DNA from 4 places in the Bacillus sp. 5w2 genome. Region 3 is predicted to be linked to each of the others. Evidence: riboswitches for the same ligand, from Rfam matches in the RefSeq annotation. Region 3 holds a riboswitch; each other region holds the start of a gene.
The links. Region 3 has a riboswitch for thiamine pyrophosphate ahead of tenA (thiaminase II). Riboswitches for the same ligand answer to the same signal wherever they lie in the genome.

Region 1: another riboswitch for thiamine pyrophosphate. It lies ahead of thiC (phosphomethylpyrimidine synthase ThiC); the one in region 3 lies ahead of tenA (thiaminase II).
Region 2: another riboswitch for thiamine pyrophosphate. It lies ahead of thiM (hydroxyethylthiazole kinase); the one in region 3 lies ahead of tenA (thiaminase II).
Region 4: another riboswitch for thiamine pyrophosphate. It lies ahead of tenA (thiaminase II); the one in region 3 lies ahead of tenA (thiaminase II).

What each region holds. Positions count from the first base shown of each region.
Region 1 is NZ_JBTIWT010000013.1:129,240-136,966, forward strand. Features, by position in the region: gene ACXY7N_RS20455 (YkvA family protein) at 82-447, shown strand; gene ACXY7N_RS20460 (metal-binding protein) at 498-989, shown strand; gene ACXY7N_RS20465 (magnetosome magnetite crystal formation protein family) at 1,119-1,436, opposite strand; gene lldP (L-lactate permease) at 1,735-3,396, shown strand; TPP riboswitch at 3,468-3,583, shown strand; gene thiC (phosphomethylpyrimidine synthase ThiC) at 3,696-5,456, shown strand; gene ACXY7N_RS20480 (arsenic transporter) at 5,708-7,066, opposite strand; gene ACXY7N_RS20485 (cytochrome d ubiquinol oxidase subunit II) at 7,446-7,727, opposite strand, start outside.
Region 2 is NZ_JBTIWT010000007.1:100,977-108,703, reverse strand. Features, by position in the region: gene ACXY7N_RS14635 (YhgE/Pip domain-containing protein) at 1-1,051, shown strand, start outside; gene topB (DNA topoisomerase III) at 1,093-3,282, opposite strand; TPP riboswitch at 3,555-3,664, shown strand; gene thiM (hydroxyethylthiazole kinase) at 3,737-4,543, shown strand; gene thiE (thiamine phosphate synthase) at 4,560-5,219, shown strand; gene ACXY7N_RS14615 (alpha/beta hydrolase) at 5,302-6,237, shown strand; gene ACXY7N_RS14610 (anaerobic C4-dicarboxylate transporter family protein) at 6,296-7,609, opposite strand.
Region 3 is NZ_JBTIWT010000016.1:48,476-56,202, forward strand. Features, by position in the region: gene ACXY7N_RS22320 (lipoprotein BA_5634 family protein) at 1-247, shown strand, start outside; gene ACXY7N_RS22325 (DUF3914 domain-containing protein) at 324-665, opposite strand; gene ACXY7N_RS22330 (esterase/lipase family protein) at 944-2,185, shown strand; gene ACXY7N_RS22335 (homoserine dehydrogenase) at 2,272-3,312, shown strand; gene pdxR (MocR-like pyridoxine biosynthesis transcription factor PdxR) at 3,477-4,925, shown strand; gene ddlB (D-alanine--D-alanine ligase) at 4,930-5,844, shown strand; TPP riboswitch at 5,917-6,022, shown strand; gene tenA (thiaminase II) at 6,146-6,835, shown strand; partial or broken gene ACXY7N_RS22355 (N-acetylmuramoyl-L-alanine amidase C-terminal domain-containing protein) at 6,991-7,125, shown strand; gene ACXY7N_RS22360 (DUF3937 family protein) at 7,287-7,550, shown strand; partial or broken gene ACXY7N_RS22365 (hypothetical protein) at 7,661-7,727, shown strand, end outside.
Region 4 is NZ_JBTIWT010000018.1:95,258-102,984, reverse strand. Features, by position in the region: gene ACXY7N_RS24050 (hypothetical protein) at 1-332, opposite strand, end outside; gene ACXY7N_RS24045 (SH3 domain-containing protein) at 338-1,504, opposite strand; TPP riboswitch at 1,774-1,885, shown strand; TPP riboswitch at 1,946-2,048, shown strand; gene tenA (thiaminase II) at 2,131-2,826, shown strand; gene ACXY7N_RS24035 (ABC transporter ATP-binding protein) at 2,795-3,544, shown strand; gene ACXY7N_RS24030 (ABC transporter permease) at 3,544-4,296, shown strand; gene ACXY7N_RS24025 (ABC transporter substrate-binding protein) at 4,293-5,294, shown strand; gene tenI (thiazole tautomerase TenI) at 5,305-5,925, shown strand; gene thiO (glycine oxidase ThiO) at 5,918-7,027, shown strand; gene thiS (sulfur carrier protein ThiS) at 7,043-7,246, shown strand; gene thiG (thiazole synthase) at 7,249-7,727, shown strand, end outside.

The sequences.
Region 1 (7,727 bases), on a different contig from region 3:
ATAGATTGTGTGTAATTTTGATGAACTTTTACTGATAACATATTGTAGCTTATTTCTTTTTAAAAATAGGGAGGCTTTCACATGGAACAAAAATTTTCAGTTGAAGCGTTTTGGAAGAAAGCAAAACATGTTGCAAAGCAAGCAGGACAATCGGTCATTTATGCAAGTTTATTATTGTTTTACGTTTTGCAAAGACCTGATGTTCCAAAGCGAGTGAAAATTATTGTGATTGGAGCACTTGCTTATTTTATTGCACCAATTGATGCCATCCCAGATTTCATTGCTGGAGTTGGTTATACAGATGATTTAGGGGCGTTGACAGCCGCACTATTACAGGCATCGTTATACGTCAATGAAGAGGTGAAAGATAAGGCACGAGTGAAGTTGGCAGAGTGGTTTAGTTCGGATATAGACACATCATTTATCGATCAGAAATTAGATCAATAGGTGAGAACTGTCATATGGTGACAGGGCGAACGTAAGCGAGGAAGTGCTTTATGCCATCAGGAAGAACGCATACGAAAATAAACTTAATATCCCTTCCGGTTGTTTTGTTTATGCTCTTTTCGTATGGATTAACAAATTTTGATTTTTTATTAACTTTTGCAATTGGCTTTTTAGTAGGTACTTCATTTTTAACGCCGGATTTAGATACGTATAGTAATGCGTATAATAAATGGGGATTCCTGCGTATATTTTGGTATCCGTATAAGAAGGTCATGCCGCATCGATCCTTCTTTACACATACAATTATACTTGGTGATGTGATTCGTATTGCATACATGTTAATCGTGTTTTCTCCGTTTTTATTCCTATTAAATGTAATCGTGCTTGACGGGAATTTAATAGAAATTGCGAAGGAACATGAGGTTGAAATTGTAACGTTTATAATGGGAATTGTTGTGGCAAGCACGCTTCACATTATAGCGGATAAAGTGAATACGCGCCGCAAGAAAATGATGAGAAAAAAGAAGAAACGCAGAAGATAAAAAAACCGTCCCAAAAGGTATTTTGGGACGGTTTTTTCTTAATTAATAGGTTGATTATTCTTGTTGTATCATCGATAAAATTTCATTTATCATGTCATAGTGTCGTTTTAATCAAACGTTTGTTTAAACTTAAGCTTTCAGTACTTTAATACCTTTTACGATGTTCCAAATGAAGTAGTATAAGCTAATAATTCCGCAAATACATAAGACAATCATTGTTCCAATTCCAAGTGTTACATCTGGCTGGTCAGATCCGATACCCATAATTCCTAAAATAGTTACGCCGATGAATGTAGCGATACTTGGAATAATATGTGTCCATAGAGCACGTTTTGCATGTGGTTTTGTTTCAGCATCGCCTACAATCCAAACGATAATAGGGAATAAGATAGGGGCAAATAGTACACTAAAGTATGATAAAGCAGCTAATATTTTGTTTCCGTTCATATATATCACCTCATGAATAATGTCTGTTGTTATACTATTATTATTATGCAATAGTTTTGGGAAGCTTTCTATCGATGAACATTACAGGAACGTGACGATTTTGTAAGATTTTCTGTTAAATAATAAAATTTTCAAAAAAATCTTTTTAAATGGAAATTGTTATGGTACAGTATAAATGAAAGTTATTGAAAACGTTTTCTTAAACGTTTTTTATTTTTAGGCTGAAAGGTATGATGACCTGATAGTCTATTGATGAGGTTATTCTATTTAAAAGGGGATTCTTTAGGGGGAGAGAACAATGAACACATGGACACAAGTTTATGATCCGTTCGGAAACATTTGGATTTCGGCAGCGGTCGCACTTATTCCGATTATCTTTTTTTTCTTAGCTTTAGCAGTTTTCCGCATGAAGGGGTATGTGGCAGGATTTATTACAGTTGTACTTACAATTTTAGTGGCGTTATTCGCTTATAAAATGCCGTTCACGATGGCGATGGCAGCGACCGGATATGGTTTCTTATACGGACTATGGCCAATTGCTTGGATTATCATTATGTCGGTATTTTTATATAAAATTTCTGTGAAAACAGGTCAATTCGATGTGATTCGTGCATCTGTATTATCCATTACGAATGACCATCGTTTACTCGTTATTTTAATCGGTTTTTCATTCGGAGCATTTTTAGAAGGGGCAGCAGGATTTGGTGCACCAGTAGCCATTACGGCAGCACTTCTTGCAGGTCTTGGGTTAAATCCTTTATATGCAGCGGGTCTTTGTTTAATTGCAAATACGGCACCAGTAGCGTTCGGGGCGATGGGAATTCCGATTACAGTGGCTGGACAAGTAACAGGTATTGATCCACATAAAATCGGACAAATGGCTGGACATCAATTACCGTTTCTATCATTATTTGTTCCGTTCTTTATCGTATTTTTAATGGATGGATTGAAAGGGGTAAGACAAACATGGCCTGCGTTATTTGTAGCCGGTAGTTCATTTGCAATTACGCAGTTCATTACAGCGACGTTTTTAGGACCGGAACTCCCGGATATTACGTCAGCACTTGTAAGTTTAGTGAGTTTATCACTATTCTTAAAAGTTTGGCAGCCGAAAGAAATCTATCAATCGGGGCAAGCAAATAGTGAAGTAGCTGCGGCAACGACGGTGACATCTATGCCGAAACTAACAGTAGGAAAAGTCGTAAAAGCATGGTCTCCATTCATTATTTTAACTGTCATGGTAGTTATTTGGAGCCAAAGTTTCTTTAAAGCGTTATTTGCTCCAGGCGGCGCATTAGAAAGCCTTGTGTTTAAGTTTGAAGTTCCAGGCTTGCACAATTTAGTAATGAAAGCAGAACCAATTGTAAATAAACCGACGCCTTACGAGGCAATTTTGAAATTCGATGTATTATCAGCAACGGGAACAGCAATCTTAATTGCTTGTGTCATTTCTATCTTTATTTTAAAAATGAGTGCCAAAGATGCAGTAGCGACATTTAAAGAAACGCTAAATGAGCTTAAGATGCCAATTCTATCTATTGGATTCGTATTAGGGTTCGCATTTATCGCCAACTATTCTGGTTTATCATCTACATTAGCGTTAGCGCTTGCTGGAACTGGTGGACTATTCCCGTTCTTCTCACCATTCTTAGGTTGGATTGGGGTGTTCTTAACAGGATCTGATACGTCAGCGAATGCACTGTTCTCGAATTTACAAGCGATTACAGCGCAGCAAGTCGGTGTATCTGAAGTACTTCTCGTTGCAGCAAATACAACGGGCGGTGTAACAGGAAAAATGATTTCTCCGCAATCGATTGCGATCGCTTGTGCGGCAGTTGGACTTGCTGGGAAAGAATCAGATCTGTTCCGATTTACATTGAAGCATAGTTTATTCTTCGTAATTATTGTTGGTATTATGACGTATGTACAGGCATATTATTTAACGTGGATGATTCCATAAACAACAAAAGAAATAAACTTTGCATTTTTCAGATTATCGTGTATGATGGGAAAGTATTGAAAATTAAATCAGTGATAAACTAGGGGTGCCTAACGTATGCGTAGGCTGAGAGAGAAGCGCGTGAACTTCTTAACCCTTTGGACCTGATCTGGCTCGTACCAGCGTAGGGAAGTTAACGGCTTTACATAATGATGTCTTTATGAGCCAGGTCCTTATTTTTTTATGGACCTGGCTCTTTTTATTTTGGCATACGCTGGCCATATCTCGTCCTTGTCACGTACAGGGGGGCAACAAAAGTTATGAAACAGTCTGTTTCAGCTGAGCAAATTGAATTGAAATCGAGTTTACCAGGAAGTAAGAAAGTGTATGTGGATGGACCACGTGCAGGTATGAAAGTGCCGATGCGCGAGATTGAACAAAGTGAAACGAACGGCATGCCGAATCCGCCAATTCGTGTATATGATACGAGCGGTCCTTATACAGATCCTGCGTATAAAGTGGAGCTAGAAAAAGGAATTCCAACGCCGCGCCACTCTTGGATTCTAGAGCGCGGGGATGTAGAGGCATATGAAGGGCGCGAGGTGAAACCAGAGGATGACGGTGTGAAAGTGGCTTCGAAACATACACCTATTTTCCCGCAAATGGATCGCCAGCCGCTTAGAGCGAAGCAAGGTGCAAATGTTACGCAAATGCATTATGCGCGTAATGGCATCATTACGTCTGAGATGGAATATGTTGCGATTCGTGAAGGAGTAGAGCCTGAGTTTGTTCGCAAGGAAATTGCGGAAGGCCGTGCGATTTTGCCAGCGAATATTAACCATCCGGAAGCAGAACCGATGATTATCGGACGTAACTTCCACGTGAAGGTCAATGCAAATATCGGAAACTCTGCTGTATCGTCTTCTATTGCAGAAGAAGTGGAGAAGATGACTTGGGCAACTCGCTGGGGTGCAGATACGATTATGGATTTATCTACAGGTAAAAATATTCATACGACACGTGAGTGGATTATTCGTAACGCGCCTGTACCAGTTGGGACTGTACCGATCTATCAAGCGCTGGAAAAAGTAAACGGAATTGCAGAAGATTTAACGTGGGAAGTGTATCGTGATACGTTAATTGAGCAAGCGGAGCAAGGCGTTGATTACTTTACAATTCACGCTGGCGTATTACTTCGTTACATTCCGATTACTGCAAAGCGTACGACAGGTATCGTTTCACGCGGTGGTTCAATTATGGCACAGTGGTGTTTATTCCATCATAAAGAAAACTTCTTATACACTCATTTTGAAGAGATATGTGAAATTATGAAGCAGTATGACGTTTCGTTCTCTCTTGGAGATGGATTACGTCCAGGTTCGATTGCAGATGCAAATGACGAAGCGCAATTCTCTGAGCTTGAAACACTTGGTGAATTAACGAAAATTGCTTGGAAACATGATGTGCAAGTGATGATTGAAGGACCTGGGCATGTACCGATGCATTTAATTAAAGAGAATATGGAGAAAGAGCTTGATATTTGTCAGGGCGCGCCGTTCTATACACTGGGACCGTTAACGACAGATATTGCACCAGGTTATGACCACATTACATCAGCGATTGGAGCTGCGATGATTGGCTGGTTTGGAACGGCGATGCTTTGTTATGTAACGCCGAAAGAACATTTAGGTTTACCGAATAAAGATGATGTTCGTACGGGGGTTATTACGTATAAAATCGCTGCGCATGCAGCTGATCTTGCGAAAGGGCACAAAACGGCTCATCAGCGTGATGATGCACTTTCAAAAGCTCGCTTTGAATTCCGTTGGCGCGATCAATTTAATTTATCTTTAGATCCTGAACGTGCGATGGAATATCACGATGAAACATTACCAGCAGAAGGCGCGAAGACGGCTCATTTCTGTTCCATGTGTGGACCGAAGTTTTGTAGTATGAGAATTTCACATGACATTCGTGACTATGCGAAAGAAAATGATTTAGAAACGACAGAAGCAATTGAAAAAGGGATGAAAGAGAAAGCGAAAGAATTTAAAGACACTGGTAGTCATTTATACCAATAACACGTTACACCTCTTTACTTGATTGATCACACTGTAGTACCTAATTTAAATATAGAAGAAGCCCCTTTGCTAAGACGGTAGCAAAAGGGGCTTCTGTCGTTTATCCCGCATTAATGGGCAGTAAGACCCCCACCTCAAAATTCAGTGAAAGCACAGAAGTTAGGTGGGGGATCAACTGCCCATAAAAGCCCGATTGGTTCAACTAATAATCAGTGGGGATGAAGAAAACCCCCACTGATTAAAGTTTCACTTTATAAGGCGAAGAAGAGGTGTACCCAGTAGTATAAGAGGAATAATGTGACGACTGTTGTGAGAGGAATGACGATAAGAGATACGCTTAAATAGTCTTTCCATTTTACTTTAATCTTGTTTTGTTTCAGGATATACATCCAAATGAGAGAAGCTAGCGTACCGATTGGTAGTAATAGTGAACCGATGTCACTACCAATAATGTTTGCGAGGTAGATAGTTTTTAATGTGACTGGGTCTAGTCCCATTTCTGTTAATGTGATTGTACCAATCATAAGTGCAGGATGGTTATTGAAGACGTTAGAGAGGAGAGAAACGAGTCCGCCCATTGCAAAGCTAGCGTAGAGTAGATGTTGACTTACAACTGGTTCAAGCCAATTTACAAGCGCCGCTGTTAACCCTGCGTTGTGAAGTCCGTAAATAATGACGTACATAGAGAATGCGAAAATTAAAATGTGCCACGGTGTCTTTTTCAAAATGTCGACAGGATTCGTTCGTAAGTAGTACCATCTCCAGATGAGAAGAACGAGTGAACCGAGTACAGCAACAATTTCGATTGGGATGGATAAGAAGGATGCAACGAATAGAAGACAGCGCATAAGGAAGACGAAGCCTAATACTTTTAACATAAATTTTGTACGTTTTTGTTTCGTATCAACAGAATTTTTCCCTTTTAACGGATGAAAGTTTTTTGTGAAAAAAATTTCTTCGATATCATATGAAGAAACAGGTAATTTTTTCGGAAGTTTTTTCTTTAAAACTGTATACATGAGCCATGACATAAACAATAATCCTAATGTTGCAGGTACAAACATCATAGCAGTATGCATATAAAGAGTCATATGGACGATGTTTAATGCAATTAAGTTTACGATATTACTTACACCGATTGGTGCACTAGATGCAGTAGCGATTAAAGCACCACTTAATAAATAAGGAATTTGTTGGTGAGGTTTTAATTGAAGATTTTTTAGAAGAAGAATTAAAATCGGAGTTGTAATTAAAATACTACCGTCGTTATTGAATAAAAGAGTCATAAGAAAACATAGTAATTGAATATACCAGTATAGGCGGTGGCCGGAACCTTTCGCTAAATTTGCGAGTTTTGCTGCAGCCCAATGGAAGAAGCCGAAGCTTTCTAATATAACCGCCATAACGATGGTCGCTAATATTGTTATCGAGGCACCGCCAATTTTACTGATAATGTCCATGACGTCTGGTTTTGATACAAGTCCAGTAATCAGGATAATGCCAGCGCCAATTGCTGCTGGCCACGCCTCATTTAAGCCACGGGGTCGCCAAAAGATAACAATCATCGTTAAGAAGAATACAATAATAGTAATCCATATTTCAATGCTCATATTTTGCCTACCTTTCTATTTCCCTTGAACAAATGTAGCTTGTCTCAAGTTTATATTGATAGTATATTCAGCAAAAAATAAGAAGAACTAGACGTATAATGGAATGAAGCGAATATGTGTTTTTCAAGCTAAAGGACAAGTGTCCCTAATAGTGAAATAACTATCGTGAGATGAGTCTATAAATTGTGGGGGCAGTAAGATAGTAAATGAAATTTATCCCGCTATTTGCCGGGCGGTAAGACCCCCACTGATTAAAGTTTCACTTTATATCAGCAATTATTGAAATATATCAGCGATTTTTAAAATATATCGATTTACCGCCGAAACATGACAAAAGGAGTCCATCCCAAAATACCTTTTGGAACAGACTCCCACTATATTATTTTTCCTTCAAAAAAGTTCGATCCTTCAAGAATAAATTCCAGAAGAAAATAAATCCTGGTAATAAAATTGCAATTCCAATTGCGTATAGAATAAGCAATGCATAGAATGTTTCTGTCGTTGTAAAGCTTGTAAATACAGTTACATCAGGATAAATAATATATGGTAAATGCGCGACACCATAAGCGTAACTTGCAAATGCATATTGAGCGACGACTGCTAAAACGGCAATGCGAGGGTATCCTAATGAGCCATACTTCTTGTTTGTCCACCAAAGAGA
Region 2 (7,727 bases), on a different contig from region 3:
GAAACCTACAAAAGATGTAATTGAAAGTATTAACAACGCTGCGAAGGGCGGGTCAGCTCAATTAACAGATGTATTATCGACGTATGATTCAGAAATTGTACCTAATTTCAATACAGCAATTGCTCGTACAAAAGAGATGTCGAAAAATACAACTCAAATTTTAAATGATGCAGACAAAAAGCTTCCAGATGTTAAAAAGCTACTAGAAGATTCATCAAAAGGCTTAGTAGACGGTAGAAAGAAATTAGCAGACATTAAAGCTGACATGCCGGAGACTGAGAAAAAGATTAAAGACTTAGCAAATAAAATTCGTGATTTTGAATCAGAAGAGGATATAAAAGACATCATACGCTTATTGAAAAATGATGTTGAAAAGCAAAGTGATTACTTCGCGAATCCAGTAAATTTAAAAGAGAATAAGTTATTTGCAATGCCGAACTACGGTTCAGCGATGTCACCATTCTACACAGTGCTTGCATTATGGGTAGGCGCACTATTAATGGTTTCGTTATTAACGGTAGAAGTACATGAAGAGGGCGCGAATTATAAGAGCCATGAAATATACTTTGGACGTTTATTAACATTCTTAACGATAGGTCTTTCGCAGGCATTTATCGTATCGATGGGGGATATATTCTTACTCGGTACGTACGTAGTCGATAAATTCTGGTTTGTGTTATTTAGTTTATTTATTGGCGGAGTATTTGTTTGTATCGTGTACTCGCTCGTTTCTATTTTCGGAAACGTTGGGAAATCGATGGCAATCATTTTACTTGTGCTTCAAGTAGCAGGATCGGGTGGTACGTTCCCAATTCAAATGACACCACCATTCTTCCAAGCAATTTATCCGTTCTTACCATTCACATATGCAATTAGTGCAATTCGTGAAACAGTAGGTGGCATGCTTTGGGATATAGTTATTAGAGATTTACTTGTATTAAGTGTGTTCGTAGTAGTCATCGTTATCGCTGCGTTATTATTGAAAACACCAATTAACAAATCGAGTGAAAAGTTTGTTGAGAACGCAAAAGGAAGTAAAATTATTCATTAATAAAAAAAGGTTCCTACCGATAGAGGTAGGAACCTTTTTGTTTAATCAAATTTTAATTTCTTTAATGCTTCTGCGAACGGGTTGTTTAATGGTTCTTCTTCTTTATTCTGTTGTTTCATATATTTTTGAACGTCGCGCTTATCAGCCTTGCTTCCAGATTCTTTTTTACGTCTCTCCTGGAATGTCGATAATTTCTCGCGATAGCCACATTTACATGCGAAAATTTGGCCAGCGCCTTCACCACGTAATTCTAACTTCTTCTTACATTGTGGGCAACGAGCGTTTGTTGTACGAGATACATTTTTACGATGACCACATTCACGGTCTTGGCAAACGAGCATTTTTCCTTTTTTGCCGTTTACCTCCAGCATTGGTTTACCACAGTCTGGACAAGACTTCGTTGAAATGTTGTCATGTTTATATTTTTTATCACTCGATTTAATTTCAGAAACAATTTCTTTCGTATAGTTCTTCATTTCTGAAATGAATACTTCTTTTTTCAGTTTACCCTTCGCAATTGCTTCGAGCTTTTGTTCCCAATCACCAGTTAGCGTAGGTGATTTTAACTCTTCTGGCACTAAATCGAGTAACTGACGACCTTTTGAAGTAATGTGAATATCTTTACCACGTTTTTCAAGTAAGAATGAATTGAATAGCTTGTCGATAATATCAGCTCGTGTCGCTACAGTACCTAATCCACCAGTTGATTTTAACGTATCAGCAAGTTGTTTATTTTGCGTATCCATATATTTTGTAGGATTCTCCATTGCTGAAAGTAAAGTCGCCTCGTTAAAACGTGCAGGTGCTTTTGTTTGACCTGATGTTTGCATAATTAACTTCACAGTTAATGTATCGCCTTTTTCAATGTGAGGTAGAAGTTGCTCTTTTACGTCATCGGTTACATCATCATCTTCAAAGCGATTTTCATATACTTCCTTCCAGCCGGCATGTAGAATAGTTTTTCCGCGTGCGATGAACGTTTCATTACCAACTTTTGTGCGTAGCGTTAGTTGTTCGTATTCGAATGCTGGGAATAAAACGGCTAAGAAACGTTTTACAACTAAATCATAAATTTTACGTTCTTTATCTGTGAAGGCCGAGAAGTTAACGTATCCTTCTGTTGGAATAATTGCGTGATGATCACTTACTTTACTATCATCAACAAATGACTTATTAGACTTGATAGGCTTTTGTAATACTTTATGTGCTAAAGGACGGTACTCTCCAACGCCACATGCTTTTAGACGTTCTGGGAGTGTTCCAACGATATCAGATGAAATATAGCGTGAATCTGTACGAGGGTACGTTAGCACTTTATGTTGCTCATACAATTTCTGCATAATGTTTAATGTTTCTTTCGCAGAATAACCGAACTTTTTATTTGCATCACGTTGCAATTCAGTTAGATCGTAAAGACCAGGAGAGAATGACTTCTTCTGTTTTTTATCAATTTCTACAACAGTAGCATTATGTTTATCTAAACCTTTTACAATACCATCGATTTTTTCTTTATTAAAACTGCGACTATTGCCGTTTGCATCTTGCCAAGTTAGTTTTAACTGATTCGTTGTTTGAGCTTCGATGCCGTAGTAAGTTTGAGCTTTGAAGTTCTTTATTTCATCTTCACGATTAGCGATCATAGCGACAGTAGGTGTTTGAACACGGCCGCAATTCAGCTGGGCATTAAAGCGAGTCGTTAAAGCTCGAGTCGCGTTAAGACCGATATACCAGTCAGCTTCTGAACGTGCAACTGCAGAAGCGTATAAATTGTCATATGCTTTACCTGGTTTTAAATTAGCGAAGCCATCTTTAATTGCTTTATCAGTAACGGATGAAATCCATAGACGTTTGATTGGTTTGTTAACTCGAACCTTATCAATAATCCAGCGAGCGACTAACTCTCCTTCACGTCCAGCATCTGTTGCTACAATAATTTCAGTTACATCTTTTCTAAGAAGCTGACTTTTTACAGCATTAAATTGTTTCCCTGTTTGTTTAATCACCGTTAATTTCAAACGCTCTGGTAGCATCGGTAAATCTTCTAAATTCCACTTTTTATATTTCACATCATAGCTTTCTGGATCTGCTAATGTAACGAGATGACCTAAAGCCCAAGTTACAATATATTTACTACCTTCAAGGTAGCCGTTTCCTTTTTTATCGCACTTCAGTACGCGAGCAATATCACGTGCAACGGAAGGCTTTTCAGCGATTACAACGCTTTTTGACATATTTAAAACATCCTTTCAAATTTCCATACGTTAACTATAGCATACATCTTCTTGAGATTCAGTTTCGCTCCAGATTTGAACGTTTTTTAGTGGGATAACATCTGTTTGAAAGTGAATGATGGCGACAGAACATAATATGCACCATGATGAGACTATGAGAAATAGATACTTATTTATTATACGTATTGTTTTATTAGTTGCTTCTATATTAAATAGAAAAGTAAAGAACTTGTTATTTTACTAGAATAAGAGTAGACTTTGAAGTAGAAGAATACTAAACACATGGGAGTTTGTGGATGCAAACTGAGAGTATGACTAATCCGTCATTGACCATTTGAACCTGTTGGATAATGCCAGCGTAGGGAGAGTGTAAAAGCACATGTTCAGGCACTTTGCGTACGCGCAAAGTGTCTTTTTGTGTATCTCCCATCACTATAGTTAGGGGATGAGAATGATGAATATAAAAGAAATTAGTAAAGTAGTGGATTTGGTGAGAGAATCTAATCCGCTCGTTCATAATATTACAAATGTCGTTGTAACAAATTTTACAGCTAACGGTTTGTTAGCGTTAGGGGCATCGCCTGTAATGGCGTATGCAAAAGAAGAAGTAGCAGAAATGGCTAGCATTGCTGGAGCGTTAGTATTAAATATGGGGACACTTCGCCCTGAAGAAGTAGAAGCAATGTTACTTGCAGGTAAATCAGCAAATGTGAACAATGTACCAGTACTGTTTGATCCAGTTGGTGCAGGAGCAACATCGTATCGAACAGAAGTTGCGAGACATATTCCAGCTGAAATCGAGTTAGCGATTATTCGCGGAAATGCAGCTGAAATAGCGAATGTTATTAATGAGAGATGGGAAATTAAAGGAGTAGACGCTGGTGCTGGAAATGGTAATGTCGTAAGTATTGCAAAGCAGGCAGCAGACGAATTGAATACAGTTGCGGTAATTACTGGAAAAGAAGATGTTGTTACAGATGGAGAGCGAACTATTCTTATTCAAAATGGTCACCCTATTTTAACGAAAGTTACAGGTACTGGTTGTTTACTAACTTCTGTAATAGGAGCATTTGTAGCGATAGAAAAGGATTATGTAAAGGCAGCGGTAGCCGCATTAACATTTTATGGTGTAGCTGCGGAACTAGCAGCTGCCAAGACAGTGGAAAAGGGACCGGGTAGTTTCCAAATTGAATTTTTAAATCAGTTAGCGAATACCACTTCAGGTGATATTGAGAAGTATGGGAAGATTGAGATTATATAGTAAGGAGGGGAACTAGATGTCGCGGATTACAAAGGCTGAAATGTCTAGGTTATTATCAGTATATTTTATTATGGGAAGTAACAATTGTACGAAGGAGCCACTACGAGTATTGAGAGATGCACTTGAAGGCGGTATAACAATTTTTCAATTTCGTGAAAAGGGGGAAGGCGCTTTAACGGGAGAGAAACGCATTTGTTTCGCAAAAGAACTACAAGCAATTTGTAAGGAGTACGGTGTACCATTCATCGTAAATGATGATGTGGAACTAGCTCTCGAGTTAGATGCAGATGGCGTGCATGTTGGACAAGATGATGAAGGAATTACTTCTGTTCGTGAAAAAATGGGGGATAAAATTGTTGGTGTATCTACACATACAATTGAAGAAGCACGTTGGGCAATTGAAAACGGAGCTGATTATTTAGGTGTTGGCCCTATTTTCCCAACGAGTACGAAAAAAGATACGAAAGCTGTGCAAGGAACGAAATGTTTAGCTCATTTTAGAGAGCAAGGAATTACAATACCGATCGTCGGAATTGGTGGTATTACAATTGAAAATACAGCTTCAGTTATAGAAGCAGGTGCGGACGGTGTTTCCGTTATTTCCGCGATTAGTTTAGCAGAATCTGCGTATGAAAGTACGAAGAAGCTAGTAGAGGAAGTAAGTAACAGTTTGTAGAAGAAGGCTATGTAGTATTAAAAGGCTACATAGCTTTTTATTTTTTTCTGATATTGATATTTAGAAAAAGGGAGATGATTGTTTGAAACGTAAACAGTTTGTAGAGTTGCAAAATGAATTATTTCGTTTATTCGAACAAGGAGACTTTGATGTTATTTATAGATACATAGATAAAGCGAAAAGAGAGTTCCCTGAAAGGATGGATAAAACTAGCTTTTGGGAAGCGTGTGTACTTTCGATAGAAGGGAAGTATGAAGAAGCAATTGTTAGTTTAAATGAAGCTTTAGAAAAGGGGATTTGGTGGAATCCACATACACTTATGCAGGATGAAGATTTAAAGGAATTACGAGAGAATGAAGCTTTTAAAATGATAGTGAAAAAGTGTGAAGAAATCTTTAAGAAACAGCAGCTAACAGCCGACCCGAAATTATTTACTTATGGAAATGAAGAGGCGAAGACAGGACTATTTTCTTTACATTGGAGAGGATCAAACATAAATGATTTTGCACCGTATTGGTATGGAGAAGAAATATTACGTGAGTATATGTTAGGTTTTTCTCAATCCTCACAAGTACATGGAATGAATTCTTATAGCTGGGATAATCATGATATAGCTATAAAAGATATTATGAAAAGTTTTAATGATTTTATGGGTAAATATGACTTGGAAGACACCATCCTTGCGGGAGCTTCTCAAGGGGGGAATATAGCGATAGAGTTAGCGTTAAAGAATATGTTAGAGACTCAAAAATTTATTGCAGCTATACCCGCTATTCGAGATGTTGAGGCAATTGAAAGTATAGTCGTATCAAATGATATAACGAATGTAGAAGGATATATTGTTACGGGAGATAAAGATCCGTTTTACGAAAACACGCTTCAATTAATGTCGATGTTCGAGAAATATAATGTGAACTGTAAATTAATTGTGAGAGAAGGTTTGGGTCATCTTTTCCCAGCGGACTTCACACAAATATTAAAGAACATAATGGCAGAATGGACAGTTAAAAATATTTAAACAAACGTTTGATTAAAAAAGCACAAACCCTTTAAAACTTTGGGTTTGTGCTTGTTCTTTAAAACATAATTGAAATTAAGAGCATTCCAATTCCGATAGAAGTGAATGTTGCGATTAGGCCTGGAATCATAAAGCTATGATTTAAAACATATTTACCAATGCCAGTTGTACCAGTGCGATCAAAGTTAATGGCAGCAACGATTGTTCCATAGTTTGGAATGAAGAAGTATCCATTTACTGCAGGGAACATCGCGATTAGTAGTGCTGGTGGAATACCGAGTGATAATCCAAGAGGCATTAAAGCGCGTACTGTTGCTGCTTGACTATATAGTAAAATAGATAGAATGAATAATGCGATGGCAAATAGCCATGGTGCACTTGTTACTAGGTGCTGAATTGATCCTTGAATCATATTTAAGTTTCCGTTAAAGAAAGTATCTCCCATCCAAGCGATCCCGAAAATAGCAACAACTGCTGTTGCCCCCGCTTTAAAGACGTTACCAGACACGATGCTTTCTACATTTGGTTTACAGAAAATAATAATAAGAGCTGCGATCGTTAACATAACCATTTCAATTGTGTTTGGCATGGAAAGACGGGCTAACTTCCCATCAACTATCCATCCTGGACGAAGTGCTTCAAATGAACCGAGAAGTACGACAAGAAAAGTTCCTACTAGGAAAAGGATAACTGATAATTTAGCTCCTTTTACACCAACAAATTCTTTTTTCTCTTCAATCTTAGGAATCATTCCTTCTTTTAATCGTTTTAAGTATTCAGGGTCTTCATTTAATTCTTTCCCCATTTTGCTAGCAACAAATGCAGCTACCATACAAGCGATGAAAGTAGAAGGGATACTTACTTTTAAAATATCTAATAAAGTGATTTTATAGTCAGCTAGCATTGCTAAAAGTGCAACTGTTGCAGCTGATATAGGACTAGCTGTAATTGCTTGTTGGGAAGCGATTACGGCAATTGACATTGGTCGTTCCGGTCTAATACCAGATTCGCGAGAGACTTCTGCGATAACAGGAAGTACAGAATAAGCAACGTGACCAGTTCCTGCGCAGAGTGTAAATAAATAAGTAACAATTGGAGCAAAGAATGTAATGCGCTTTGGATTTTTTCGTAATGCTTTCTCAGCCAGATGAACAAGGTAGTCCATTCCTCCAGCGGCTTGCAGTGCACCGGCAGCTGTAATTACTGCTAAAATCATAAGCATTACATCAATAGGCGGAGCTGTAGGTTGTAAGTGGAAGACGAAAACAAGTATTGCCATACCAACGCCACCCATTACTCCTAGACCAACTCCGCCTAGGCGTGCGCCAATAAAAATGCAGAGTAGTAACGTAAGAAATTGTAGCCAAAACATGATAAACTACCTCCGAAATTCATTAGTTAAGATATATTCGAATAATTTAATTTAAATGAAAATTAAAATAAATACTCAAAACAATCCTTGTGTTATATACATTTTTTATTATATAACA
Region 3 (7,727 bases):
AGGTAACACTCGTAAATATCCAACGCAATGGTATGTAATGGTATCAAAAAATAGTGTGTATAAAGAAATAAAGGCAAATGAAACGAAAATGCACCTTCTTCATTTGAAACAATCACTAGGTGACGAAAAGCCTAAAATGTCGACAGATAATACCTTGGTTAATGAAAATGTCAAAGTAAAAAAGCTAATTAAAGGTTTGGAAGAAGAACTATCTTTTCAGTTTGTAACGATTGAAGAAAAACCTTAAAAAAGAGTTCGAGGCTGATAGAAACTTTATCAACCTCGAACTCTTTTTAGTGTATAGGCCATTCATATAACATATATTACATTACTTCATTTAATCGAGTCTCATGCGTTTCTTCAATCGCATTTGAATGTTGAACTGAATTATTTTGAGCTTCTTTTTCTTTACGGACTTTTTGTAGCATTTCAAGGATGATCCATAAAGGAACACCTTTATCCTTTAACGTCTTCCATAAATCTAATTCGTTAAATTTATGCTCAGGTTGTTTCATTTCTTTTTCAGATGAACGAATATCAAATTTGATAGGATCATTTAATTTTTTAACTTCAAGTTTAGTAGAAGGGATAGTATTACGCTCAAGATTAGATGGAGTTATTTTAGTAGGTTGAGATAATGTATGAATATTTAATTCGATTTGCATGACTTTTCCTCCTTCTTAAGTAATGAAATTAGTTTTCTTATGATTTTTAAATCCATTTAACATGAAGAAACTAAATCTAATTATAAATTCAAATAATCGGATTTACAAGTTATATTGTAAAAAGTAAATGTTTACTTGAATTAATATTTATCAACATTTGTGTATGCTTTCTATATATACAATGTATATAAAATACTTTACATTATGTTTAAGTTATAAACTAAATATGTATATCTTTTTTACAGAAAAATGTAAACGTTTTATTAGGGGGAGGAAGCATGGGGAAATTATTTTTAAAAATATGTTTATTCGCAATAGGGACTGTGCTTTTATTCGCAGCAAAAACAACTCACGCTGAAAAGAGACAACAAAATAATTATCCTATCATATTAGTGAATGGATTTGCTGGGTGGGGTAGAGAGGAAATGTTAGGGGTTAAATATTGGGGTGGTGTTCATGATATACAAGAAGATTTAAAAAGAAATGGTTATACAGTACATACTGCTGCAGTTGGACCTGTTTCTAGTAACTGGGATCGTGCATGTGAATTATATGCGCAAATAAACGGTGGTACAGTAGACTATGGTGTCGCACATGCTGAGAAACATGGACATAATCGTTTTGGCAGAACTTATAGTGGTTTTGCACCAAATTGGAGTGAAACAAATAAAGTTCATTTAGTTGGGCATAGCATGGGTGGACAAACGATTAGAACATTAGTACAGCTATTAAAAGAAGGCAGTTTTGAAGAAAAAAATTATGTAAACAATCATCCGAACACGAATATATCACCACTATTTGAAGGCGAGAAATCATATGTTCATAGTGTTACAACATTAGCAACTCCTCACAATGGGACAACACTTGCGGATGGTAGTCTTCTACTGCCGTTCGTCAAAGATTTACTCATTACAGCTGCAAGTTTTGGAGGAAACAATAATTTATCGTTATATGATTTTAAATTGGATCAATGGGGTATAAAGAAGAATACTGGAGAGTCTTTTTTCCAATATACTGATCGCATCCTAAATAGTTCACTTTGGAAAAATACAAAGGATATAAGTCAATGGGATTTAAGTACAGATGGTGCAAAGGAGCTCAATAATTGGGTAAAGACGCAATCAGATGTGTACTACTTATCTTATAGTGGACATGCATCACAAGCGGCGCCTATAACAGGTTTACATTTGCCTCATATAACAATGAATAAAGTGTTAATGGGGAATGCATTTTTCTTAGGGTCCTATGCAAGATATGAAGAAAATCGTCCATTAATTGATACTTCTTGGTGGCAAAATGATGGTGTAGTAAATACAAATTCTATGATTGCACCATCATCTAATGCTACTGTAAATAGTAATGAGCCTTTACAGATTGGAAAATGGAATCATATCGAAACGAAAACAAATTGGGATCATCTCGATATGGTAGGACTTAGTGTTTCAGACACGTTAGGTTTTTCTAGTATTCAAGAGTTTTATAGAACAATTGCAGAAAAGCTATCACGTTTACCAAAATAGGTAATAATAAAGCGCTCTCGATGGAATTCGAGGGCGCTTTATATTATATTGAAAGAGGGATATGGTAGAAAAAATGGGGGGATATTATGAAAATTAAAGTTGTATTATCAGGATATGGAACAGTAGGAAGAGAGTTTATAAAATTATTAAATGAAAAATATTCATATATATATGAAGCATATGGAATAGAGTTAGTTGTAAGCGGCGTATTAGGTAGAAATATTGCAATACATAATGAGGAAGGTTTGTCTATTCATCATTTATTAAAGTATGGTGGCGGTAGCGCTGCAATTGAAGAATATATTGAACATTATCCGGAGGAACGAGCGACAGATAACATAAGTGGTACTGTACTAGTAGAATCAACCATTACAAATCTTAAAGATGGAAATCCAGGGAAACAATATATAAAACAAGCGATTGAGAAACAAATGGATATAGTAGCAATTTCAAAAGGCGCACTCGTTACAAACTGGAGAGAAATAAATGAAGCGGCAAAAATCGCAAATGTACGAATTCGATATAGTGGTGCAACTGCGGCCGCATTACCGACGCTTGATATTGGTCAATTTAGTTTAGCTGGTTGCCATATTGAAAAAATAGAAGGAATATTAAACGGGACTACAAATTATATTCTTTGGAAAATGAATGAGGAGGATATTACGTTTGAAGAAGCACTGAAAGAAGCACAAAGTAAAGGAATTGCTGAAACGAACGCAATATTAGATGTAAGTGGTTCTGATAGTGCGTGTAAATTGATACTTTTGACAAACAGTTTAATGGGAACAGAGAATACACTTGCCGATATACATATAAAAGGAATCGAACAGGTTACAAAACAACAAATTCGAAAAGCTAAAGAACATAATAAATATATTAAATTAATAGCTTCAGCATATAAGGATAAGGATGGTAAAGTGGCTCTTCATGTGGAACCACACGAAATAGATAAAGATCATCCGCTAGCAAATGTAAATGGGACAGAAAAAGGGATTACGTTCTTTACAGATACGATGGGACAAGTTACTACAATTGGTGGTGCTTCTAATCCACGCGGAGCCGCAGCAGCAGCTTTAAAAGATATAATTAACTTATATCGTAAAGATTTGTCACGTATTAACGGGTAGTAAAATTATCAATTGGTGAAGGGTAATAATCAATGGTCGGGACGAATCACCATTGATTAAAGTTTCACTTTATAAAACCGTACCGCCCTTAATAAAAAATACATATGTAGTGGACCTTTTGAGAATGAAATTAATATGCAAAAATAATTGCAGGGGGTAAGGATTTGTTTAAAGATTTTAAAGTTGTCAAAGATCGTCCCGTTTATATTCAATTGAAAGATTATTTAAAAAAGATGATTATGAAAGGGCACTTGCTCGGGGAACAAAAAATACCTTCAACGAGGGAACTAAGTGAATTATTAAGTGTGAGCAGAAATACTGTACTCGCTGCCTATGCAGATTTAGAGCAAGAAGGACTCATTTATGCAGTTAAAGGAAAAGGGAATTTTGTTGCGAAGGTTGATATTTCAAACACTTCGTCTGTTGAAATAGATTGGAAAAATAAACTTAATACAGTTACCTTATTAGCGGATGAATTAGATTTAATGAAACATGGTGTTCGCTGGGAAAAAGGAATGATTGTTTTTAACAGCATCGCTCCAGATGAAAAGCTATTTGATGTGGAAAATTTCAAAAGAGCTTTTCTTACTCGTATGTCCATTGAAGGTGATGTCGTATTAAACTACGGTTACGCAAAAGGGTATAGACCGCTAATGAATTATCTACTTCATTATATGGAAATGAAAGGTGTAGATATTTCAAATAAAGATATTTTAATTACAAATGGATTTACAGAAGGATTAGACATTGTACTATCCTCGTTATCGAAGAAGTCAGGGCGGGTTATTTGTGAGAATCCGACTCATCATGCTGCACTAAAGCTTTTCCGTTTACATGGACTTGAAGTGCATGGAATTAATATGAATGAAGATGGCATTGATACGAACGAAGTTGAAAAAAGCTTGCGTGAAAAAGAGTTTGATTTTGCGTATTTAATTCCTTCCTATCATAATCCAACCGGCATTGTTACGAGTTCGGAGAAAAGAACGGAACTGATGAGATTATTTTCAAAATATAAGATTCCTATTATAGAAGATGGATTTAATGAAGAGCTACGTTATTCAGGATCACATTTAGCACCATTATTAACTTTTGCTGGCGCTGGTAATAATGTGATTTATATTAGTAGCTTTTCAAAGGTACTTTTCCCTGGTTTACGTGTAGGCTGGATCATTGCAGATAAAGAACTGATTCATTATTTAGAGAGTGTAAAAAGAGCAAGAACAATTCACACATCTACTTTAGATCAAGCTGTTCTGTTTCAATATTTACATGAAGGATATTTTGAAAAATATTTAAAAAAGGCAAGATCTGTTTATAAGAAAAAATATGAGTTAGCTGTTAGGGCGTGTAACGAGTACATTCCGTTTCAAAGAATGACCGGTGATGGTGGACTTCATTTATTTATAGAGTTAGAAGAAAAAATTCATGCCCGTACTCTTTTGCAAAAGTGTTATGAGCAGGGGGTTACATTTTCTCCTGGAGATGTTTTTTATTCTAATGGAGAAGGAACGAACACTTTTCGATTAGGATTTTCACGTTTGAAAGAAGAAGAAATTGTTCGGGGAATCAAAATAATCGGTGATACAATAAAAAATGAAATTTGGAGTTGAGGAAATGAGAATTGGCGTTATTATGGGAGGAGTATCCTCTGAAAAACAAGTATCAATTATGACTGGAAATGAAATGATTGCACATTTAGATAAAAGTAAGTATGACATTGTTCCAATTACGTTAAACGAAAAAATGGATTTAATCGAAAAAGCGAAAGACATTGATTTTGCGCTGCTTGCATTACACGGAAAATACGGAGAAGATGGGACTGTTCAAGGAACGCTTGAAAGTTTAGGTATTCCTTATAGCGGGAGCAATATGTTATCTAGCGGTATATGTATGGACAAAAACATTTCGAAAAAGATTTTACGTTATGAAGGAATAGAAACACCAGATTGGATTGAACTTACAAAAATGGAGGATCTAAATCTTGATGAATTAGATAAGTTAGGATTTCCGTTAGTGGTAAAACCAAACTCTGGTGGCTCGAGTGTCGGGGTAAAGATTGTATATGATAAAGACGAATTAATTTCAATGCTGGAAACTGTGTTCGAATGGGATTCTGAAGTAGTAATAGAGAAGTATATAAAAGGTGACGAGATTACATGTTCCATTTTTGATGGAAAACAGTTACCCATCATTTCAATTCGACATGCGGCGGAGTTCTTTGATTACAATGCGAAATATGATGATGCTGGTACTATTGAAGAAGTTATTGAACTTCCAGCTGAATTGAAAGAACGTGTAAACGAAGCGTCACTGGCTTGCTATAAAGCATTAAAATGTAGTGTTTATGCAAGGGTTGATATGATGGTGAAAGACGGTATTCCATATGTAATGGAGGTTAATACATTACCAGGGATGACACAAGCAAGTCTATTACCAAAAAGTGCAGATGCAGCGGGAATTAATTATAGCAAACTATTAGATATGATTATTGAAACTTCATTAAGAGTAAGGGAAGAAGAAGGGTTTTAAGTAGCAGTATCATGAATACTTTTGACAGTAACATGAAGTATGTTATGATGAATACAATACGAAAATTAAATATTTATCCACTAGGGGGGCCTATTATAGGCTGAGATCAAATGGGAATTTGAGACTCTTAGTACCTGATCTGGTTAATGCCAGCGTAGGGAAGTGGGAAAGACATTGCTATTTCATGAATAAATACTGTCAATTTCACTTTCTTTACGCCTGTAAAGAAAGTTTTTTTATTTTACAGATTTAATAATTGTGGGTAAATACTTAAATTTTATACATTATGGGAGGGATTTAAATGAAATTTTCACAATCATTACGTCAAGAAGTAGATTCAATTTGGGAAGCTAGTTTTCATCACCCTTTTGTAAAACAACTTGGTGAAGGAACGTTAGATTTAGCTAGTTTTCGCTATTATGTGCTGCAAGATTCATATTATTTGAGTCATTTTGCTAGAGTACAAACTTTAGGAGCTGCAAAAGCACTGGAATTAGAAACGACAGCTCGTATGGCACATCATGCTCAAAATACATACGAGGCGGAATTATCTTTACATGAGAATTTTGCGAAGAAACTAGGGATAACTCAAGAAGAAAAAGATAGTTTTATCCCTGCTCCAACTGCATACGCTTATACTTCACATATGTATCGTGCTGCGTATGAAGGACATTTAGGCGATATCATTGCAGCAATTTTACCTTGCTATTGGTTGTATTATGAAATTGGTGAGCGTTTAAAAGAGTGTCAGCCAGAAGAACCAATTTATAACGAATGGATTTCTGCTTATGGATCTGATTGGTTCCGTACGCTAGTTGAAGAGCAAATTACAAGATTAGATACTATCGCTGAAAACGTAACAGAGTCTGACCGTAAGCGAATGAAACAGCATTTCATTATTAGCAGTCAATATGAATATTCATTTTGGGAAATGGCTTATACTTTAGAAAAGTGGCCAGTGAATACAGAAGTAAAAGATGTAATCGGATAAAGAATGGAAGTAATGTTATAGATAGGTATGGATAATACCTATCTATATATTTTTTCTTGTCAGATTTGCGTAAAGTCGATAGTGCTGCGGATATAGCAAAATGGCATATCGATAAGTTAGTTAATTTAATTTTCTACGCATTAACTGGATAAACTTCTGCGACTTTTATTTTACAATCAAACTTCGTTACTGCTCCAACTTCAGATGCACAACGTAATGGAATGAAATTCTACCTTGAACGTAAAGATTGGTGGTTTGAAGTTAAACAAGAAAGAAATCGGCTCTGTTAACTGTAACGGAGTTGTTTTTTCTTGCAGGAATTTCTAAATCATTATGGAATGCTGTTAATACAATATGTAAATATGCATATTGTATCTTTTGGAGTTCTTGATGTGTTAAAATTAAATATATAGATGCATAAATGAAAAAGAAGCAAAAGTAGGAATATCCAATGAATTTTGAGAGGTGTTACATGTTTACAAATAAGAAATTAATTCGATTTGGTCTATCGTTGTTTGTATTTTTAGGGATAATTAATTTTACGATTAGTTATTTTCAAACATATCTTGAAACAGCAGCAAATATTAAATGGGTAGTTCCAGAAATTTGGAAAACTATTTTGATAGATGTTCCTCAAGGTATACTTGTTCTTTTAGGCGCAATTGCTTTATATGATTTCACAAAAGAGGTATCACAAAAAGACGCATCAATCTAAGTGCGTCTTTTTTCAATTTTTTTAATTAGCAATTTCATGGAGAGCTTGCTGGAAAAGTAGAATGAAAAGCCCTAATCAGGGCTTTTTTTGTAGGAATTTCTTCACCGTCATTGAATTCCGTAACTAGTAGTTTTTTTGATGATACGACGGACGAGATTTTTTATTCTGCTAGTGTGA
Region 4 (7,727 bases), on a different contig from region 3:
TCTTGTTCGTGTTTTTTGTTATTAGGGACATGAATGTACCTAGCTATGAATAATAAAACAGCCATAAAGCATACGGGAAATACGGTAGTTAAATAAAAACCATTACTAATAATATTTGTTATTAGGGCACTTAATAGAAAGACGGCATTATAAATATGGGCAATTTTTTGTTTTAGTTGTACTTGAAAGGCTTCCATCATAATTTCTAAAGTAACAAAAGCAATGATAATAGATAAAAATACAGTATTTGTATTGTAAATGATTAAACAAAAAATTAAACCTAAAAAGGCTAAGTATTCAATTAAGAGAGATATATTGATATTGCGTGGCATACAATTTACCTAACTAAATATGGCAGTGGGTTTACTGCATTTGTTTTTTCAAAATTCCACTCTCCATTGTGTAATTCAAAATGAAGATGTTGCCCGTATGAATGACCTGTGTTTCCCATATGACCTACTAATTGTCCAGCTTGTACTTGATCACCAGCTTGTACAGTGCGATCTTTCATGTGAGCATAGACTGTCGTATATAATTTCCCGTTTATTTGATGGGCGATGAACACAACATTGCCATAGCTAGCTGAATAATATGATTTCACAACTTTACCTGCAGCCGCCGCCTGGATAGAGACATTACCCTGAGCTGCAATATCTATACCATAATGCATTTGTTCCCAGCGCATATCAAAGGTTGAGCTAACTCTTCCTTGAGTAGGGAATTTAAAAACTGCTGGAATTGAAGTAGGTTGAGCTGTTTGAGCTTGTGATTGCGTTTGCGTTTGATTTTGCACCACATAATGTTTTGCCACATATCCGTATCCTGTGCCAAAACGAATTTTATACCAAGTTCCTACAGTTTCCACTACTTGTATTTGTGTACCATTTTGTAATGAGCCAAGTAGTGCGCTACTTGTACTAGCGTTGCTACGTACATTAAGTTTAGGTGTTGCAACTGTGTATTTCGTATTATTTTGAACTGTGATGCCTTTTACTAAAGGCTGTGAACCATTAGACACGAATGCCTTTTGTACGTAACCTGTTTTGCCATTATGTAAAATTTTATACCAATCACCTTGTTCTTCTTGAATGGTAACGAATTTCCCATTTGGTAATACATCTAAAATTGAAGATTCTAAATTAGGTTCAGAACGAACGTTTAATGCATTGGCATTAACGATGTATTGATTATTAGATTGAAGTTTGTTTTTTAGTAGAATAGCATCTTTTTGTACGTAACCTACTTTATTATTAACAGATACTTTATACCAGCCATTAGTTGTTTCAAGTATGTTCACTTTCGTATTAAAGCGGATTGTATCAATTGATGAGCTATTTGCGTTATCTTTTGTATGTAAGGCTACTTGATCGACTTTTACATATCCAGTTTTCACATTAGATAATTGTTCAGCGTTGGCTGTTTGTACATTTGTTTCTCCCATAGAAGGAAGTAAAGAGGCAATTGCGACAGTAGTTGCTGTTAAAGCAGTAGCTTTCATATTCATATAATAGAGACCTCCTCTAGTTGTATAGTTGTAATTTTATTATAGTATAAAGATATAATATAGTGGGTGTATTCACATAAATGTAATATGAAATCAATATAAAAATAAATTTTTTGAGGATAATGATTCCTTTTTATCCAATTAATTAGGATAATAATTTCTAAGATAGAATATAAGTATTATATAGTTCTGTTATTTTGTTGACAATTGAGAAAATTAAAATAGTTGATGATGTCTTATTACGATGTTATACTGACAGTGATAATTTCATAGTTTGCTAGGAGAGCTGGTGTTGCCAGCTGAGAGTAGGCCGTAAGCCTTTGATCCTTTTCATTACCTGATCTAGATTATGCTAGCGTAGGGAAGCAATTCGGACACTAATAATGAGTCCCCGTTTCTTTGCGTATAGAAACGGGGCTTTTTTATTTGAAAATTTCATATTGAAACCACTAGGGGTGCTTGTTGTGCTGAGAGAGGAATAATCCTTAACCCTTACAGACCTGATCTAGGTAATACTAGCGAAGGGAAGTGGAGCAACGAATAAATTATAATTTTATTTGCTGTAACCACTTCTTATTTAGAAGTGGTTTTTTATTTAGATATATAAATTGAAAGGGGATAGAGAAATGAAATTTTGCGATAGATTATTAGAAACTGTACAACCAGTTTGGGAGATGAGTCATAATCACCCGTTTGTAGTAGGTATGGGAGATGGCACGTTAGAAAAAGATAAGTTTCAGTATTATATTATTCAAGATTATTTATATTTGTTAGATTATGCAAAGCTATATGCGATTGGTGTTGTAAAAGCAACGAATCCACAAGTAATGGGGAAATTTGCTGAACAAATTGATGGCATATTAAATGGAGAAATGACAATCCATAAACAATATGCAAAAAGACTTGGTATTTCTATAGAGGAGATAGAATCTGCAAAACCATCTGCTAAAAATTTAGCCTATACAAATTACATGATGTCTGTATCTCAAAATGGCACGCTTGCGGAATTAATAGCAGCACTTCTTCCATGTATGTGGAGCTACTGGGAAATTGGAAAGCGTTTAAACGATATTCCTGGAGCAAGAGATCATGAGTTCTTTGGTGAGTGGATTCAAGGATATAGTTCGGAAGAATACGGTAGCCTTTGTATTTGGTTAATAGATTTATTAAATGAAATGGCAGTTGGAAAGTCTGACAAAGAGCTAGATCGATTAGAGGAGATTTTCCTATATTCCAGTCGATTTGAATATTTATTCTGGGATATGTCCTATCGTAAGGAGATGTGGGGATTTGAGGAGCAAGAACATACTACAGTTTCATAATGTTTCTTTTCATTATGATGAGAAACCAATCATCAATGAATTAAATGCTTCTATACAAGATAAAGAGTTTGTAAGTATTATCGGACCGAGTGGATGCGGGAAAAGTACTTTATTTCGCCTTATTACAGGTTTAGAAGAAACAAGTACGGGACAGATAGAGCTGACAGAAACAAAGAGCCATCCTGTAGGGTATATGCCCCAAAAAGATATGCTCCTGCCATGGAGAACGATTATTGAGAATGCTGCCCTGCCGCTAGAGTGCCAAGGTGTACAGAAGAAAGAAGCACAAATAAAGGCAAAGGAACTGTTACATAAATTTGGCTTACAAGGGTATGAGACAAAATATCCGAAAGATTTATCTGGTGGTATGAGACAACGCGTATCTTTTATTCGAACTTTATTAACAGGCGGGGAGATATTGCTGTTAGATGAACCGTTTAGCGCGTTGGATGCGTTAACGAAGGCATCTTTGCAAGAATGGCTGTTTGAACAATGGAAAGAGTGGAAAAAAACAATTTTATTTATCACTCATGATGTGGAAGAAGCATTGTTTCTTTCTAATCGAATTTTCGTTGTAGAAAATCAACCGATAACTACTTTAACCGAGAGGATTGTACCGCTTGATCGTAATCGGACAAGAAAAGATTTGTATAAGCCTGAAGTGTTAGCGCTTAAAGATGAGCTTCTTAGTATGTTACAAAGGCAGGTACTCGTATGATGAACCGGTTGAAGGAACTATTACCTGCCCTTACACTTTCTAGTGTTTTACTTGTCATGTGGGAAATAGGCGCAAGAATTGTAGATGAGATGTACATTTTACCGTCACCGTCTGCAATTGTAATGAAGATATGGCAACTAAAAGATATATTATTTACAGTTCATTTGCCGGCAACATTATACGTCGTTTTAATAGGGGTAGCTATTTCTATCGTACTTGGGGTAGGGCTAGCAATATTAATGAATGCGAGTAATTGGATGGAGAGAGCATTTTATCCATTATTAGTTGCCTCACAAACGATTCCGATTACAGCGCTTGCTCCGCTCTTCGTTTTATGGTTTGGATATACGATCTGGAGTAAGGTTGTTGTCACGGTTTTAATTACGTTTTTCCCAATTGCGGTCAATACGTATGATGGACTACGTAGTACAAAAAAAGAATGGGAGGAGCTCTTAGTTACGTATGGAGCAACGAAAAAAGATATTTTTCTTAAATTAAAGTTACCATCTGCTCTTCCTTATTTTTTCTCAGCTTTAAAAATTGCAGTTCCGCTTAGTGTGATTGGGGCGGCAATTGGTGAATGGCTCGGTGCACAAGCTGGGCTAGGATATTTCAGTAAAAGAATGATGACGCAATTAGACGGAGCGGGTGTATTTGCCCCCATTGTATTGTTATCATTATTAGCTATTTTCTTTGTTGTCCTTATTTCGATTTTAGAAAAGAAATTTATTAGTTGGAGGAAGTATTCATGAAATTTTTAAAACGCATCTTTGTGTTTACATTATTAGTTGCAATGATCGCTGGATGTTCTAGTAATTCGGCATCAGATAAGAATAAAAAAGAAAAAGAAATAACGGTCATGCTTGATTGGTACCCAAATGCGGTACATAGCTTTATTTATGCGGCGATTGAAAAAGGCTACTTTAAAGAAGAAGGAGTAAAGGTGAATATTAAATTCCCTTCTAATCCGACTGATCCATTAACTTTAGCAGCTGCAGGAAAGGTAACGGTTGGCTTATATTATCAGCCAGATGTTGTCATGGCAAAAGCAAATGAACAAATTCCAGTGAAATCAATTGGAGCTGTCGTACGTTCGCCATTAAATCATGTTGTATCGCTGAAATCAGCAGGCATTCAATCGCCAAAAGATTTAGAGGGGAAAACAGTTGGATATTCTGGAACACCTTTAAGTGAGATGTATTTAAAAACGATGGTAAAAGAAGCTGGTGGTAATCCAGATACAGTGAAAGTAGTCGATGTTGGCTTTGATTTAGTACCGGCACTAATTACGAAAAAAGTGGATGCGGTAACAGGGGCATACATTAACCATGAAGTACCTGTTATGCGCCATGAAGGTCATGAACCAGCATACTTTAATCCAGCTGATTACGGTGTACCAAACTATCATGAGCTTGTATTTGTAACAGGTGATAAAACGTTGAAAAAAGATAAAGAAGCGTTGCAAGCCTTCTTACGTGGTACGAAAAAAGGCTATGATTTCATGAAGAAAAATCCGGATGAAGCATTAAATATTTTATTAAATCATCAAGAAAAAGAAAACTTCCCGCTTGTACCAGAAGTTGAAAAAGAAAGTATGAAAATTTTATTAGAGAAGATGGAAACGAAAGATGAGCCATTCTTATCAGATTCAAAAGAGTCATGGGAGAAACAAAATAAATGGCTGAAAGATAAAGGAATGACGAAAGAAATCGTTCCGGCTGAGGAATTATTCGAAAACATTTTAAAGTAGGCGAATGAATATGAAAAATGAGCTTCATGTAATCTCAAATGGTCACATGTCATTCGAAGAGCTAGTGAATGTAGCAATGCAAATTGAGAGTGAGATTGATTATTTGCATATTCGTGAGCGTGAGAAAAGTACGAAGGAATTGTATGAAGGTGTGGAAGGTCTTTTGAAGAAAGGCTTTCCGGCATCGAAGATAGTAATAAATGATCGAATTGATATTGCTATTTTATTAAACATTCCGCGCGTGCAGCTAGGATATCGAAGCGCAGATGTAAGGTCAGTGAAAGAAAAGTTTTCTTATTTGCATGTCGGTTATTCTGTGCATTCTTTAGAAGAGGCGATCGATGCATTTAAGAATGGAGCGGATTCACTCGTCTATGGTCATGTATTTCCGACAGATTGTAAAAAAGGTGTGCCAGCGAGAGGGCTTGAAGAAGTTTCAGACATTGCAAAGTGTTTATCCATACCGATTACAGCAATTGGAGGAATCACCACGGAAAACACAGGGGATGTTCTTACTAAAGGTGTCAGTGGTATTGCTGTTATGTCTGGGATTATAAGCAGTAGTAACCCGTATAGCAAAGCGAAATCTTATAAGGAATCAATAAGAAAGTGGGCGGAAAAACATGTGTAAGAAGTATGATGTAGCGATAATTGGCGGAGGTGTAATTGGTAGTTCAGTTGCACATTTTCTAGCAGAACGAGGGCATAAAGTAGCGATTGTAGAGAAGAAAAGAATTGCATCTGAAGCCTCGAAAGCGGCTGCTGGTTTACTTGGGGTTCAGGCAGAATGGGATGCATATGACCCACTATTTGAACTTGCTAGAGAAAGCCGTGCTATATTTCCACAACTTGCAGAAGTTTTACGTGAAAAAACAGGCATCGATATTGGGTATGAAGAAAAAGGCATTTATCGTATTGCCCAAAATGAAGATGAGAAGGAAAGAATTCTTCACATTATGGATTGGCAGCAGAAAACAGGTGAAGATTCTTATTTTCTAACAGGAGATCGTTTACGAGAGAAAGAGCCATTTCTATCTGAGTCAATTATAGGTGCTGTATATTATCCAAAAGATGGTCATGTTATTGCACCAGAGCTTACGAAAGCCTTCGCACATTCCGCATCATTTTCGGGTGCTGATATATATGAACAGACAGAAGTGTTTGATATTCGTATTGAAAATAATAAAGTGACTGGAATTATGACGAGCGAAGGTATTATCACATGCGAAAAAGTTGTGATTGCGGGTGGTTCATGGAGCACGAAGCTACTAGCGCATTTTCACCGAGAATGGGGTACATATCCAGTTAAAGGAGAAGTAGTAGCGGTAAGAAGTAGAAAACCACTTTTAAAGGCACCTATTTTCCAAGAAAGATTTTACATTGCACCAAAGCGCGGTGGACGTTACGTAATTGGAGCAACGATGAAGCCTCATACGTTTAATAAAACTGTGCAACCAGAAAGTATTACTTCTATATTAGAGCGTGCTTATACAATATTGCCGGCTTTAAAAGAAGCAGAGTGGGAAAGCACATGGGCAGGATTAAGGCCACAATCAAATCACGAAGCTCCTTATATGGGAGAGCATGAAGAAATAAAAGGTTTATATGCTTGTACGGGGCATTATCGAAACGGTATTTTATTAAGTCCTGTTTCTGGTCAGTATATGGCTGATTTAATAGAAGGAAAGCAGGAAAATCACTTGCTAGATTCATTGCTTTCTAAAACAGTTTAGAAAGGAGATGGAAGTTTGAATTTAAAAATTAATGGTAATCAAATTGAAGTGCCAGAGAGTGTAAAAACAGTAGCTGAGTTACTTACACATTTAGAGTTAGATAACAGAATTGTTGTAGTAGAGCGTAATAAAGATATTTTACAAAAAGATGATCATACAGATACATCTGTTTTTGATGGAGACCAAATTGAGATTGTAACTTTCGTAGGAGGCGGTTGATTATGTTAAACATTGGACCATTTTCATTTCATTCTAGACTTTTATTAGGAACAGGAAAATTCCCTGATTTTGATGTGCAGCAAAAGGCAATTGATGTATCTGAGGCTGAGGTTTTAACGTTCGCAGTACGTCGTATGGATATATTCGATGCACAGCAGCCTAATTTATTAGAGAAACTTGATGTAAAAAAATATACGTTATTACCGAATACAGCTGGAGCAAAAAATGCTGAAGAGGCTGTTCGTATTGCAAAATTAGCAAAAGCTTCAGGGCTTTGCGACATGATCAAAGTTGAAGTTATTGGTGATGATAGAACGTTATTACCTGATCCGGTAGAGACGTTAAAGGCATCTGAAATGTTACTAGAAGAAGGATTTATCGTACTTCCGTACACATCTGATGACGTTGTATTAGCACGTAAGTTACAAGAACTAGGCGTGCATGCAATTATGCCAGGAGCATCACCAATCGGTTCAGGGCT